Regions from separate parts of the Caldanaerobacter sp. genome, predicted to be linked through region 2. Evidence: a T-box and tRNA genes for the amino acid it is inferred to sense, from the RefSeq annotation. Region 2 holds a T-box; the other holds one or more tRNA genes.
What was found. A T-box is a leader RNA that pairs with one kind of tRNA and senses whether it is charged. The one in region 2 lies ahead of metG (methionine--tRNA ligase), so its partner is inferred to be a tRNA-Met.
Positions count from the first base shown of each region.

Region 1: it encodes a tRNA-Met, which carries the amino acid that the T-box ahead of metG (methionine--tRNA ligase) is inferred to sense. The anticodon was not compared.

Region 1 covers NZ_JBNATX010000060.1:5-5,967, forward strand. The annotation lists partial or broken gene ACPLVE_RS10725 (carbohydrate ABC transporter permease) at 1-745, shown strand, start outside; gene ACPLVE_RS10730 (hypothetical protein) at 814-1,434, shown strand; tRNA gene ACPLVE_RS10735 (tRNA-Met) at 1,714-1,790, opposite strand; tRNA gene ACPLVE_RS10740 (tRNA-Met) at 1,796-1,872, opposite strand; tRNA gene ACPLVE_RS10745 (tRNA-Leu) at 1,877-1,966, opposite strand; gene ACPLVE_RS10750 (DUF3006 domain-containing protein) at 2,214-2,441, shown strand; gene ACPLVE_RS10755 (ComEC/Rec2 family competence protein) at 2,448-3,374, shown strand; gene ACPLVE_RS10760 (B3/B4 domain-containing protein) at 3,413-4,117, opposite strand; gene ACPLVE_RS10765 (Gfo/Idh/MocA family protein) at 4,311-5,297, opposite strand; gene ACPLVE_RS10770 (adenosylcobinamide amidohydrolase) at 5,362-5,940, shown strand; gene ACPLVE_RS10775 (folate family ECF transporter S component) at 5,958-5,963, opposite strand, start outside.
Region 2 covers NZ_JBNATX010000002.1:155,597-163,708, forward strand. The annotation lists gene ACPLVE_RS02105 (TatD family hydrolase) at 1-31, opposite strand, end outside; gene metG (methionine--tRNA ligase) at 42-1,955, opposite strand; T-box leader at 2,007-2,240, opposite strand; gene ACPLVE_RS02115 (CCA tRNA nucleotidyltransferase) at 2,306-3,706, opposite strand; gene ACPLVE_RS02120 (spore maturation protein) at 3,781-4,302, opposite strand; gene ACPLVE_RS02125 (nucleoside recognition domain-containing protein) at 4,308-4,892, opposite strand; gene ACPLVE_RS02130 (AbrB/MazE/SpoVT family DNA-binding domain-containing protein) at 5,071-5,325, shown strand; gene ACPLVE_RS02135 (cation diffusion facilitator family transporter) at 5,359-6,225, opposite strand; gene rsmI (16S rRNA (cytidine(1402)-2'-O)-methyltransferase) at 6,329-7,156, opposite strand; gene ACPLVE_RS02145 (tRNA1(Val) (adenine(37)-N6)-methyltransferase) at 7,159-7,905, opposite strand.

The sequences.
Region 1 (5,963 bases), on a different contig from region 2:
AACAAAATTTGTCGGACCAAATAATTACCTGCAAGGAGTTTCAGACCCTTTGTTTATAGTGGCGGTAAAAAACACCTTTTATTTTGTCATATTAGCTGTATTTTTTGAAACATTTTTGGGTTTAACTTTGGCTCTATTTTTTAGTTCATTGAAATCAAGATATGAGAAATTGCTGAGGGGCATAGTACTTATCCCGATGCTACTTCCCCCTATCACAGTAGCACTGACATGGAAAATGATGTATGACTATAATTACGGAGTAATAAACTTTTTTATAAAACTATTTGGGGGAAAAGCGATAGAATGGCTAAATTCACCTAAAATCGCCTTGTTTTCTATAATATTGACAGATATTTGGCAGTGGTCTCCTTTTGCCTTTTTAGTAATATTTGCTTATTTACAAGCTTTACCACAAGATATATATGAAAGCGCAGATGTAGATGGTGCTAATTATCTTCAAAAACTGAGATATATTACTTTGCCTTTGATAAAACCAGCAATATTTTTAACAGCTCTTTTAAGGACAATAGATACTTTTAGGGTGTTTGACAAGGTTTATGTGATGACAGGAGGAGGCCCCGGCAATTCTACAGAGACCATAAGCTTTTATATATACAGAAACGCTTTCAGATATTTTCAAATAGGTTATTCTTCCTCCATAGCCATAATAATGGTTGTAATTGTTTTATTATTTTCTATGCCGTATATAAGAAATCTCATGAAATCTATCTCACAACAAGCGTAAAGTTAATAAAACAATTAAGGATTTTTGTAGGTATATCATAAGATATCAATATTTAAGGAGAAGTTTTTATGAAAAAATTGTCAATATTTTTAATGGCGATAGTGCTATTAATTTCGTCTTTAGCTTTTAATTACACAAATGCATATGCCATTGATGCAGATTTGTACAAACCTGCTGTATACTATCCCTACTTGTGGAAGCTTGGAGGACTCAATTTACATGATAATCCAAACTGTGTAAATTATCATATTTTTACATCGAAACAAGAACTTCAAGATTATCTTTATCAGACAGAAGGATGGGACCAGAGGCAAGCTTCAGATGCAGCTGACTTTGTTTTCAGAATAAAAAATTCCACAGTAGCATATGTGTATACTTACATATGGTATTACAATGAATACTGGAATTCTTTTCATGATAATTATTTTATGTACAGAGAAGGACCCGATACAGAGGCAGTCGTAGTAGGGGTATCTTCTTTGGGTGCGGTAACATCTTTTGTGACCCATCCTCATTATACACTTCAAAAATATGATAACCCGGCTATTATAGATCAAACTCATCCAATTCTATATTTGAGAGGGGCGCATCATGGTCCATATCAAACCTCTGGCATAGGAAATACTTTTAGATATTGGGGATATAACTACAATTTACTTTACTATTATCCAGCAATAATTGAATATTAGAAAAAGAGTATATATGCTAAGGTCATATAACTGTCTATACAATAGCATTTAATTTCTAAGCCTCTGCCGGACTTTTAAGCAGAGGCTTTCTTTATAACCTATTATTCAAGCAAAAAAATGTTGAAATAAAAAATCTATAAAAAGGATGGTTTAGGAAGATATAATGAAAGATAGTTAAAGAATAGCTAAAATATAAAAGCCAGAATAAAATATTCGTCTACCGTGATAGAATTAAAGCCCATTTCAGGCTTTCGGTAGACGATATAGTTTGCGCATAGATGGTAGCGGCGAGTGGATTCGAACCACCGACACTGCGGGTATGAACCGCATGCTCTAGCCACCTGAGCTACGCCGCCATGTTTGGTTGCGGGGGTGGGATTTGAACCCACGACCTCCGGGTTATGAGCCCGACGAGCTACCGGACTGCTCCACCCCGCGCCAGTGGTGCCGGAGACCGGACTTGAACCGGTACGGGCTTATTCAGCCCCCAGGATTTTAAGTCCTGTGCGTCTGCCAGTTCCGCCACTCCGGCGGAATCCCTTTGGACAGTATTAATTATATTATATAAGCTTTTTTAAGTCAATAGTTATTTTCTCCAAAGCTCCTGTTTGTTATGAATAAAGGCATAAGTTTGCTTCTGCCTTTGAATTAAGTGAGACAGGAGTTTATAATTATTATAGAAAGATCTATGTGGTCACAAGGAAATTTTTCACTTTTTTCTCTACACTCAAACAGAACTAGTGTCAGTAAATTATTTAGTATGATATGGAGGGATAAACGTGTGTGATGAAAATTCTGAATATTGTATAGTAGATCGGTTTGAAGAGGAATGGGCAGTAATAGAGTATAAAAATAAAACCTTTAATTTTCCAAAAGTTCTTCTTCCATTAAACGTAAAGGAAGGAGATGTAATTAAATTTGAAGTCATGGTAGATGAAGAAGAGACAAAAAGAAAGAAGGAAAGGATTAAAAAGCTTGCAGATGAGCTTTTTACAGAGGAGGAATAGTAGCACATGTTTAGACGGAGAATGGCAGTAATTTTTGCAGTAATGCTTTTAATCTTTATTTTTTCCGGATGTACGTTTTTTCCAGATAGTGAGTTTTCAAATGCTCAGAAATCTTATGACTCAATTACCGACAATTGTCAATTGCCAGCAATTTCAAGTGAAGATTTATCCTCTAAGCTAATTGTCAGTTTTATAGATGTAGGGCAGGGAGACAGCATATTTATAAAAACCCCTTCTGACAAGGCAATGCTAATAGATGCTGGTACTCCTGAGATGGGGGAAAGGGTGGTTAATTATATAAAAAAACAGGGCGTAAGGAAGATAGATGTATTGGTGGGCACGCACCCTCACACTGACCACATAGGGGGTATTCCGGAAGTAATTCAAAATTTTGATATAGGTAAATTTTATATGCCAAAAATAACTACGACTACTAGTGCATTTGAGAATGTATTAAAAGCGGCAAAAGCAAAAAAATTGCCAATATACGTGGCAAAGGCAGGGGTAACACTTTATTTAGGAACGGACATAGAGGCTAAAATGCTTGCTCCAAACAGCTCTTACTATGAAGATTTAAATAACTACAGTGCAGTTATAAAAATAACTTATGGGGATACTGCATTTCTATTTACGGGTGATGCAGAAAAAGAATCGGAAAGAGAAATGCTTGCCGAAAACTATAATTTAAAGGCGGACGTACTAAAAGTAGGGCATCATGGAAGTTCTTCATCTTCTTCATGGAGTTTTCTTAAAGAAGTGAGGCCCAAATATGCAGTTATCTCCTGCGGGAAAAATAATGAATACGGCCATCCCCACAGAGAGACTCTGGAAAAATTAAGTGAATTGGGGATAACCGTATACAGGACAGATGAATGTGGCACAATTGTGGCAGTAAGTGATGGAAAGAGAGTATCTTTTTTTAGAATCAAATAGGGTATAGCGTAAAATAGTTTATAAAATATTGGTAGGATTTAGTCTATTTCGATGAAAGGATTGCTCGAGTCAAGGAAAAATGCTGATGTTTTGGTGCCAAAAAATTTTTCAAAATAGAAAGCTATTTCATCTCTTGCTTTTAAAACAGCATCTTTATTGCAATTTGTAAAGCCATCTATAGGGATGAAAATATCGGTGCTTTCCTCAGTTATTTTTCCAATTTCTGATTGGCGCCAGATCCACCTGCGAGTTTTTATCATTTTTTCGTCGGCATATACCAGTTCTCCTTTTTCTACATATTCGGGCTCAGTTTGGCCAAAGGGCACAAAAGGTTCTCCTCCTTTTGTAAAACCCACTTTAAGATTTCCCTCTGCCTTTTTAAGGTCATGGGCTCCAATTGGAAGAGTGTATTTTAAGGACATGGCATTCACGAGATTTACTACATTGTTAATAGCAGGGATTTGCCCGTTTTTTAGGGCACGTGCTGTCAAGGCTTCTACAGAACAAGGGAATTTATTAGGATTTATTCCTAACTTCTTAAAAGCCTCTCTATAACAAAGAATATCGGGGTGTTTTTTTATATTAGCACCTGAAAATTTTTCTATCGTAAATTTAATACTTTCGTCAAGTAATGCAAGAATTTCATCATTTGTTCCGTGATTGTCTACTTCCTTTGCTACAATTACGCCAAAACAAACATTAGGCAAAACTTTGAAAACTTCCTCTTCAATTATGAATTTCATTGTTTATTCTCTCCTTTACACTTTAACAGTAAGATATTTAGGGAAGCTTTTTCTATTTGCATTTATATTTTGGGGATTTAATGTAAATATACGACATAATAGAAATTAATCCTTCTTGCAAGAAACAAAATTTGTACTATTTTAACTTTCTATATAAAGCCTAATTATTTCTAAGTAAAAATGAGTTTTAAATTTATCTAGTAGATGATTTTAAGGACCTGGCTTTTAGAGAGACTTCTAAAGCTTTTCTTGCAATATAAAGGTTTGCAGTTATTTCATGGCTAGGATTTTCAATGGCTTTTAGAAGGTCTTGGAAAGCTTTTTGGACAAGTTCAGAGAAAACTTCATTTTTTTCTCTTTTTAATTTGTATTCTTTAGTGATAACTTGTCCTTCTTCAATCTTTTCCAGCTTAAAAGAAAGTGGGAGCCATCCCTCAAAGGTTATATATCCCTTTTCAAAAGCGATTCCTCCAAAATTTTTTTCAAGTAATCCAGGTTTGTCAAAACAGTGATAGAATTCTCCATAAGCATCTATTTGAGGAAAGTGCACAATGCTCATGTCTTCATAAGGGTCATGGCCAAAAGTGGCTACAGGCTTTGGAGTGTCCTCTAAAAGCCAGGAAAACAAATCGTAAAAATGTCCCCCGTGTTCTACAAGTATCCCTCCGCTTTTTTCTTCTTTCCAGAACCAGTGGTCAGGGTTAAGTCCTTCACTGCTGGCAAAATTGTAAAACCATACTTTTTTAATCTTGCCCATGTCGGGATTTTCTTTTATGCAGTTTTTCAATTTATAATAAAGTTGATGATAGCGCATTATATAGTCTACCACGGCTTTTACGCCTGCTTTTTCTACTTCTGAGATTATTTCGTCAGCTTGCTTAAGACTTAAAGCTAGAGGTTTTTCTATAAACAAATGCTTTTTATTTTTAGCTGCTGCTACGGCAATGCTGTGGTGAGAATCAGGTGGAGTTAAAACCAGTACTACATTTACCTCAGGGTCTGATATAAGTGTCTGCCAGTCTGTGGTCCAGTTGGGGATGTTCATACTTTGAGCAAAATTTTTTAGTTTCTCGGGATTTACACCTGATACCCCGTATATTTCTACATTTGGTATTTTTGATATGGACCTTAGTACAAAACTTCCGAAAGCCCCATAGCCTACAGCAGCTACTTTAACCATATATATCCCTCCAATTCAAAATGATATAATTATCTTCAGAAATTAAACTTGGTGAGGGATGTAAATGGAAACAATAATAAAGCCTGATATAGCGATAATAAAAGGGAATTTTTATGGCTTAAGTTCAGGAATCTTAGGAGGTTTTGGAGAAGTAGATTTTGTATTTAATCATACAATTCCTAAGAAGGTGCTGGATGAATTTGATAAATTGGATCCAAAAGAGTACGTCAAAAAAGTTGCGGAAGATAATGGGATAGAAGGAAAGTACTTTGGGCTTATAACGGCTGTCTCTATGGAAAGATTAAGAGTTGTTAAGAGAAATGAAGTTACAGCATTTATAACTGCTGGTGTTAAAAACCATAACCAGAAAATAAACGCAGGAACCATCAATATTATACTACACTTAGAAGCAAATTTGCAAGACAGTGCCCTTATAAATGCTATAATCACAGCTACAGAGGCAAAGAGTATGGCGCTTCTCGAATTAGGGTATGACTTTACTGGGACAAGCACTGATGCAGTGGTAGTAGTTAGAGATAGAAATTGCAGTAAATTTTATGAATACGCAGGGCCAGAGAGTACTCTTGGCAAGTTCATATGGGAAGCGGTAAAAGAAGGAGTGAAAAGAAGTCTAAAAGATTGAAAGCGGGGGAACCCCGCTTAAAA
Region 2 (8,112 bases):
CTTCAAGATGAGCGTGAGAATCTATAAGCAATTTAATCACCTCAGCTAATTTTAGATCCACTTTCTATGTCCTTGTCCACTGTTAAAAGAGCCATTTTACCTTCGTTAGTAGCAGCTAAAAGCATTCCTTGAGATTCAAGTCCCATAAGCTTTTTCGGCTGTAAGTTATATACGATTATTATCTTTTTACCTATAAGCTCTTCTGGACTGTAGTGTTTCCCTATACCTCCTACAATTTGCCTTATTTCATCTCCGACTTTAAGCTTCATTTTTATAAGCTTGTCTGAACCCTCTACTTTTTCTGCTTCCAGGACCTCGGCAACTCTTAATTGAATTTTTGAAAAATCTTCTATCGTAATGTAATCCATCTTTTCTTCACCCTCTTTCGCTTTTTCTTCTGGCTTATTTCCAAGGGAAGCTAACTCTTTTTCAACATCTATTCTTGGGAAAAGAATCTCTCCTCTTTTAACTTTTATCCCTTCTTTTAATAACCCAAATTTCAGGCTTTCCCATTTCGTCAAATCCTCTGGAACCCCTAATTGCTCAAACATCTTCTTAGGAGTGTTAGGCATAAAAGGAGATATCAACACACCTATAAATCTTAAGGATTCTGCAAGGTTATATAAAACAGTGGCAAGTCTGCCCTTTTTGGATTCATCCTTTGCCAGTACCCAAGGCATGGTCTCATCAATATACTTATTAGCCCTTGATACCAGTTTCCATATCTCCACTAACGCATTAGAAAACTGCAATTTGTCCATATATTCTTCTACTTTTTTAGGCAGGCCTTGAGCTAAACCTATGAGTTCCTCGTCTATTTGCTCTTTTACAGATGGACCAGGGAGTATGCCATCAAAATATTTTTCAATCATCGTAACAGTTCGACTCAAAAGATTCCCTAAGTCATTGGCTAAATCAGAATTTATCCTGTTTATTAAGGCCTCGTTTGAAAACACACCATCAGCTCCAAAAGGAACTTCCCTTAAGAGGAAATACCTGACCGCATCAACTCCATACCTTGCCACCAGCTCCTTGGGGTCTACCACATTCCCTTTGGACTTTGACATCTTTCCTCCTTCTAGAATTAGCCATCCATGCCCAAACACTTTTTTAGGAAGGGGCAGACCCAAAGCCATAAGCATAGCAGGCCATATTATAGTGTGAAATCTCACAATCTCCTTCCCAACAAGGTGCACATCGGCAGGCCAGTACTTTCTAAATTTCTCATCGTTATCCGTCATGTACCCTAAAGCAGTGATATAGTTAGAAAGGGCATCTATCCATACGTATATCACGTGCTTAGGATCAAAAGGCACTTTTATCCCCCAGTCAAATGTACTCCTTGATACAAATAAGTCCTCTAATCCCGCTTTTATGAAGTTTATCATCTCATTTCGCCTAGATTCTGGCTGTATAAAATCCGGATGCTCCTCATAGTATTTCAAAAGCTTGTCCCCATAGGCCGAAAGCCTAAAGAAATATCCTTCCTCTGTTACTCTCTCAACTGGTCTACCACAATCGGGACATTTTCCATCTACAAGCTGGCTTTCCGTCCAGAAAGATTCACAAGGGGTACAATACCATCCCTCGTATTCCCCCTTATATATATCACCTTGTTCGTAAAGCTTAGTAAATATCTTCTGCACTATTTCCTCATGGTAAGGGTCTGTGGTCCTTATGAAATGGTCGTAACTTATGTCCATTACCTTCCACAAATCTTTTATCCATTCCACTATCCCATCCACATACTCTTTTGGAGCCATTCCCTTTTCTTTCGCGATTCTTTGAATCTTTTGGCCATGTTCGTCTGTACCTGTCAAGAACATTACATCATATCCTGTCAATCTTTTAAACCTCGCCATTGCATCGGCCGCTACCGTCGTATAAGAATGACCTATATGTAGTTTGTCACTCGGATAATATATGGGGGTGGTGATATAAAAAGTCTTTTTCATCATTACCTCCTCCTCAGATCTTATGGTAATTAAATAAAAAACTCGCCTCCGGCAAGGGGCGAGATTTTCGCGGTACCACCCTTTTTCACATGAACCTCACGGTTCATGCCTCACAGAGTGCAAATAACACTCTTCCTCTTTAACGGGAGTCCCCGGTAAAGCCTACTAACCTTCGACAATACGGCTCCGGAGCCATCTTCAGAAGCCAGAACTTTATCGGTTCTCACCTTGCCCGACTCTCTGTCAAAGTCCTCGGCTTCCTACTCTTTCCTTCATTGCCTTTTCCAAATATTCTTTTATCCTTTAATATACCCTTTATAATGATTATTGTCAACACCCTTTTTTATTATTCATATCTTCTCCACCCTCATCCTTTCCTTTATAAATTCTATGGCGTCCTCTTTCGTTTTTATCTCACCGTAAAACCTGTTTTTCCTTATTTCATAAAGTATTTGCCCAAGTTTTTTCCCATCTTTTACGTCAAAGTTTAAAATTATATCCAAAGGAGAAAGTAGTGGTTTTTCCGTTTCTTTAAACTCCACATATCGCCTTAAAAGTTTTATTATAAAATTCTCATAGCGGGGAATATCCTCTACCTTACCAAAACTTAAACGGGCGGCAGTGTAATCAGCAAGAGATACTAGCAAGATACCTATCACATTATCTTTCAAATGATAAAAGAATCTGAAAAGGGTCTTATTGTTCACCCCTTCTAAATAATAATCAAGGGGTTTTTTGTGGTAAAGTATCAGTTTCTTTAAAAGATTTATCTCTTTTCTGGGAATTTTCATGCGAGTCCCCATCTTTTTTATCATTTCGGCTCCTTTTATCTCATGATTATAAAAATGAAGTCGATTTTCTATGTCTATGTAGATAGACTCCACTTTCCCTATATCGTGAAACAAAATTGCTAACTTTATGATATCCTTGACCTTATTCTCTGAAGAAAGTGGCCTTTCTAAATAATCCCTCAAGAGGTCCGTCACATCTTTGGGAAATCTCATGGTATTTATGATATTTTCATATTCCTCTACCGCCCTTATGGAATGAATCCAAGAATTTACAAGCTGATAATAGCATTTCCCTACTTCTTTAAGTCTTGCCACTTCTTCGAATATATTTTCCATCAACCCCATCTCTTCCATAATCCTTAAGTATTTGTGGGAATCCTTCTCTTTTATTATGATGAAAATCTCATTCATTATTCTTTCGGGCGCAACATTCTTTAGTAAATGAGCTTCTTCCTTTATCTTTTTTTTAGTTTCTTCTTCTATATCGAACTTGTATGTAGCAGCAAACCTAACAGCCCGCAAGGCTCTTAGCGGATCTTCGCGGAAGGTGTAGTCTGCCACATGCTTTATTTTCCTACTTTTTATGTCTTCTAACCCTCCAAAAGGGTCTATTATGTATTCAAATTCGAAATAATCCTTTAACCTTAAAGCCATAGCATTCATAGTAAAGTCTCTATGAGCCAGATCTTGCTGTATGTTTTCGCCTCTTAGATTAGTAAAATCAAGTATTTCCTCTCCTACCAGCACTCTATATGTCCCTTTTTCTGCCATAAAAGGCACTATCTTACCTCCTAATACCTCTGCAGCCAATTTTGCAACTTCTTCCGCATCACCTAAAACCGCAAAATCATAATCTTTTGCTTCTCTCCCTAGCACCCTATCTCTTATGTAACCTCCTACAATATAGACATCATAAGCTTTTTTTCCCAACTTCCTCATTAGTCTGGGTATTGTAGCCACAGAAATCCTTCCTTTCAAAAAGGAAAATTATACTTCAATTAAAAGTATAACAAAAGGGAAAAAGTATACAAGACCTAAAAAAACACATGGCTAAAAAAAACACAGGAAATGATGGCAACTACATCGGTAAAAATTCCTGAGATAACTGCATGTCTAACATTTTTCACCCCAACAGCTCCAAAATAAACTGCAAGTACATAAAAAGTGGTCTCTGTAGACCCATACATGGCAGAAGCCATTTTGCCAATGAAAGAATCTGCTCCATGAGTTTTAATGATTTCCGTAACAATTCCTAATGCTCCACTCCCCGAAAGAGGCCTTATCAATGCAAGGGGAACAAGGTCTTCGGGCATCCCAATTATTTGTGTAAAAGGCATCAAAAAATGAGCAAAAATTTCCAGTGCCCCTGAAGCCCTCAAAACTCCGACAGCGACAAGCATCGCCAAAAGAGAAGGGAAAATCCTTATAATGACATCTATCCCTTCTCTTGCTCCTTCTACAAATACTTCGTATACCTTAGCTTTTTTTATAAGCCCATAAAAAGGAACAATAACGAGGATTAATGGAACAAGCCACTGCGCAAAAATCTCTGCCATCTTCATCACTCCTTAAACATTGGAAACCTCTCCATTAAATTATTGAAAATCAGCCCCAAAAAAAGAGCTGTAGTAGTAGAAAAAATGCTCACAATAACAAAATCCGCTGGATTTTTCGATCCAAGGGAAGCTCTTATTCCTATCATCACTGCGGGAATAAGTTGAATAGAAGCAGTGTTTATAACCAAAAATCTACACATGGCATTTGAAGCACTTTCTTTTTTGTTGAGGTCCTGTAGGTATTCCATAGCCTTGATCCCAAAGGGAGTAGCGGCATTGCCAAGCCCCAACATGTTTGCTGATATATTCATGATCATCGCAGAAATAGCAGGATGTTCTTTGGGGATCTCAGGAAAAATTCTGGTAACTACAGGTTTTAATATAATAGCAACAATATCTATCAATCCGGATTTCTCTGCGATCTTCATTATCCCAAGCCAGAGAGCCATCACTCCCAAGAGTCCTATAGAGATGCTAACAGCACTTTCCGTTGAATCGATTATAGCTTTCGAAACTTCTGCTATCCTTCCGTTTGCAATTCCGACAAATGTCCCTAAAATTATCATAAAAAACCATATATAATTCATCATAAAAAAACCTCCCATATTGCCAAAAAGTCTACTATTTTTCGCTTTTTCTTCTTATCTAATAAAATTTATGTTATTATCCTAAAAAAATTCCAAAAAGGTATTGACTTATTTTTCAAAACTTGGTATTATTATAAGTGAAGTGGAACTGTCGAAATTTGTAACTCAGGAGGGGAGAAATATGTTGAAATCCACGGGTATTGTAAGAAAAGTAGACGAATTGGGAAGGGTAGTAATACCAATTGAGCTCAGGAGGACACTGAATATCGCTGAAAGAGACGCATTAGAAATCTACGTAGACGGCGAGCAGATAGTCCTCAAAAAGTATGAGCCAGCATGCATTTTCTGCGGCAATGCTGAAAATGTGATCAACTACAAAGGCAAAAATATCTGCAAAAACTGCCTTGAAGAACTCAAAAAGACTCCAATAGAATAATCGCAGAAAAATAATGGGAGGTAAATCCTCCCATTATTTTTCTTTCCTTTCTTCCTCCGGCTCTATGTGAACTGTGACATTAGAACCGGGGAATCTCTCTATTATTTCCCTTGAAACCTTGTGGGAAAGTTCATGAGCTTCTACGATATTTGCATCTCGTCTAACTCGCAAGTGAACATTAATTTCTCTCCTCTGACCAGATTTTCTTGTCTTTAACTTGTGAAAACTTGTGACTTCAGGATTTGACCTTATAATATCTTCTATTTCTCTTATCTCTTCTTCAGGAAGACTCGTATCTGTCAAGTCTTTTAAAGCCTCTTTAGTAAGGCCAAATGAAGCTTTTATAATCAAAAAAGCTACTAAAATAGCTATCAAAGGGTCTAAAATAGCTATACCCGTAAGTCTTATCACTACCAGTCCTACAGCCACTCCTAATGATGTAAAAACATCCGTTAAAAGGTGCATGGCATCAGCTTTTAGAGCTATAGAGTCCTCTCTTTTAGCAATTTTAAATAGATATAGTGAAACTATACTGTTTATAAAAGCAGCAAAAAACATCACGGCTATGCCTATTCCAAGATTTTCTACGAACGAACCTGTAATTATTCTTTTTAAAGCTTCATATATTATTAAAAGAGCCGCAAAAAAAATTAAAATAGCCTCCACAAAACCTGAAACATTTTCATATTTATCATGACCAAAAGGGTGATCTTCATCGGGAGGCTTTGACGCTTTTCTTATAGAGAAAAAGGCAATTAAACTCGCTACAAGGTCAATAAGAGAGTGAATAGCTTCTGAAATTACGCTTATAGAGTGCATCAAAACCCCTGCCACTAATTTTACAATTATCAAAAAACTATTGGAAGCGACAGATAACAAAGCCGCTTTTTCCCTTTTCATAGTGACCTCCAAATATCAATTGAAATTAATCCGTCGTAATATATTATAAAGCATTGGCATAAATTATGCAAATATTTTACATAAAAGGCATTGAAAATCATCTTCAATTATCATTTTCATCCAACGCTATCTTATAAATTTCTCTTTTGGGAATCCCTAATTCCCTTGCTACTTTTTTCACTGCTTCCCTTTTGTCCATTCCCAATCTAAGATATTCATGTAACAATTCCTTAGGATCTTCCTTCAAGAACTCAGTCTTAGCACCTTCTATCACTATTACAATCTCGCCTTTTACTTCATCCCCAATTTTTTCTAAGATTTCTTGTGCCGTTCCTCTTATAAACTCCTCGTGGATTTTTGTGAGTTCTCTTGCTACTACTACTCGTCTATTTCCTATATAGTGAGTGAGTTCTTCCAATGTCTCTTTTAAGCGATGAGGCGATTCATATATTATCGTTGTCCTCTCTTCCTTCGAAATTTTTTCTAACTGCTTCTTTCTCTCTTTTTTCTTTTTTGGCAAAAATCCTTCAAAGACAAAAGAAGAGGTATCAAGTCCTGAAGCAATAAGGGCTGTAATCGCCGCAGTAGGCCCCGGGAGAGGTACTACTCTTATTCCTTCTTTTATGGAAAGACTCACCAATTCCTCACCAGGGTCAGAAATAGAAGGGGTCCCTGCATCGCTGACCAGGGCAATGGACTTGCCATTTTTAAGTTTTTCTATAAGCTTAGGGCCCATAGCAGCTTTATTGTGTTCGTGATAACTAACAAGAGGTTTTTTTATTTCGTAATGATTCAGCAATTTTAAAGTTTGCCTTGTATCTTCTGCCGCAATGAGGTCCACCTCATTTAAAACTCTCAAAGCCCTTAAGGTTATATCTTCCAAATTACCAATAGGTGTGGGACATAAATAAAGCGTTCCATATTTCTCCATTTCTATTCCTCCTCTAGACTTTCCTTTGAATATATGGCTTTAACTTCTTCCGTATATTCTCCCGTCTTTTCGTATACAAAAAGAGGGGGAAGTACGGTCAAAGAAGGTTGTGCACCTTTTTTAGCCTCCAAAAGCAATAAATTAGGCTTGCTGTCGACATAGGGCTGAACAAATCTAAGTTTTTTAGGTTCTAGACTGTATTTTCTTAAAAAATATATAATATCTGCCAGCCTGTCGGGGCGATGTACTAAGAAAAATTTGCCACCAAACTTTAGAAGCTTATATGCTGTTTTAACAAAATCTTCAATTCCTCCATATAATTCGTACCTTGCAATATTCTCTGCCACCAGTTTTTTTTCAAATCCTGCATAAGGGGGCATGTAAGGAGGATTAGAAGTCACAATGTCAAATTTCTCATGCCCTAAAATCTTTTCTATCCCCCTCACATCCCCTTCTACTATCTTTATTCTGTCTTCTAAATGATTTACTCTTACGCTCCTTTCAGCCATATCTACCATTTCCTTTTGGATCTCGACTCCGTAAATAATGGTATCTTTCGTCTTTGCCGCTATCAAAATAGGGATTATGCCATTTCCGCAACCCAAATCCACGATTTTATCTCCTCTTTTTGCAGTAACAAAGTTAGCCAACAGCACTGCATCCATCCCAAACTTAAATTTGTCTTTATGTTGAATTATCACCATATTCTTTATGTTTAACTCATCAAATCTTTCCCCTTCTTTTAGCACATGCCTCACCTCTTCTATATTCTACCTTTCAGACCGCCTTTTTTCAACAAAAACTGCTTTTCCGATTATTGAAAATCACTTCAGTGAAAAGTATACTATTCATTAAGGGAATAAACTCACTGGAACTTTTTAAAAAATTTTTAACAATTTTATGTTATAATCAAAAGGCTATATCCGAGATTAATTTTTAGGGAAGGAATGTAATAT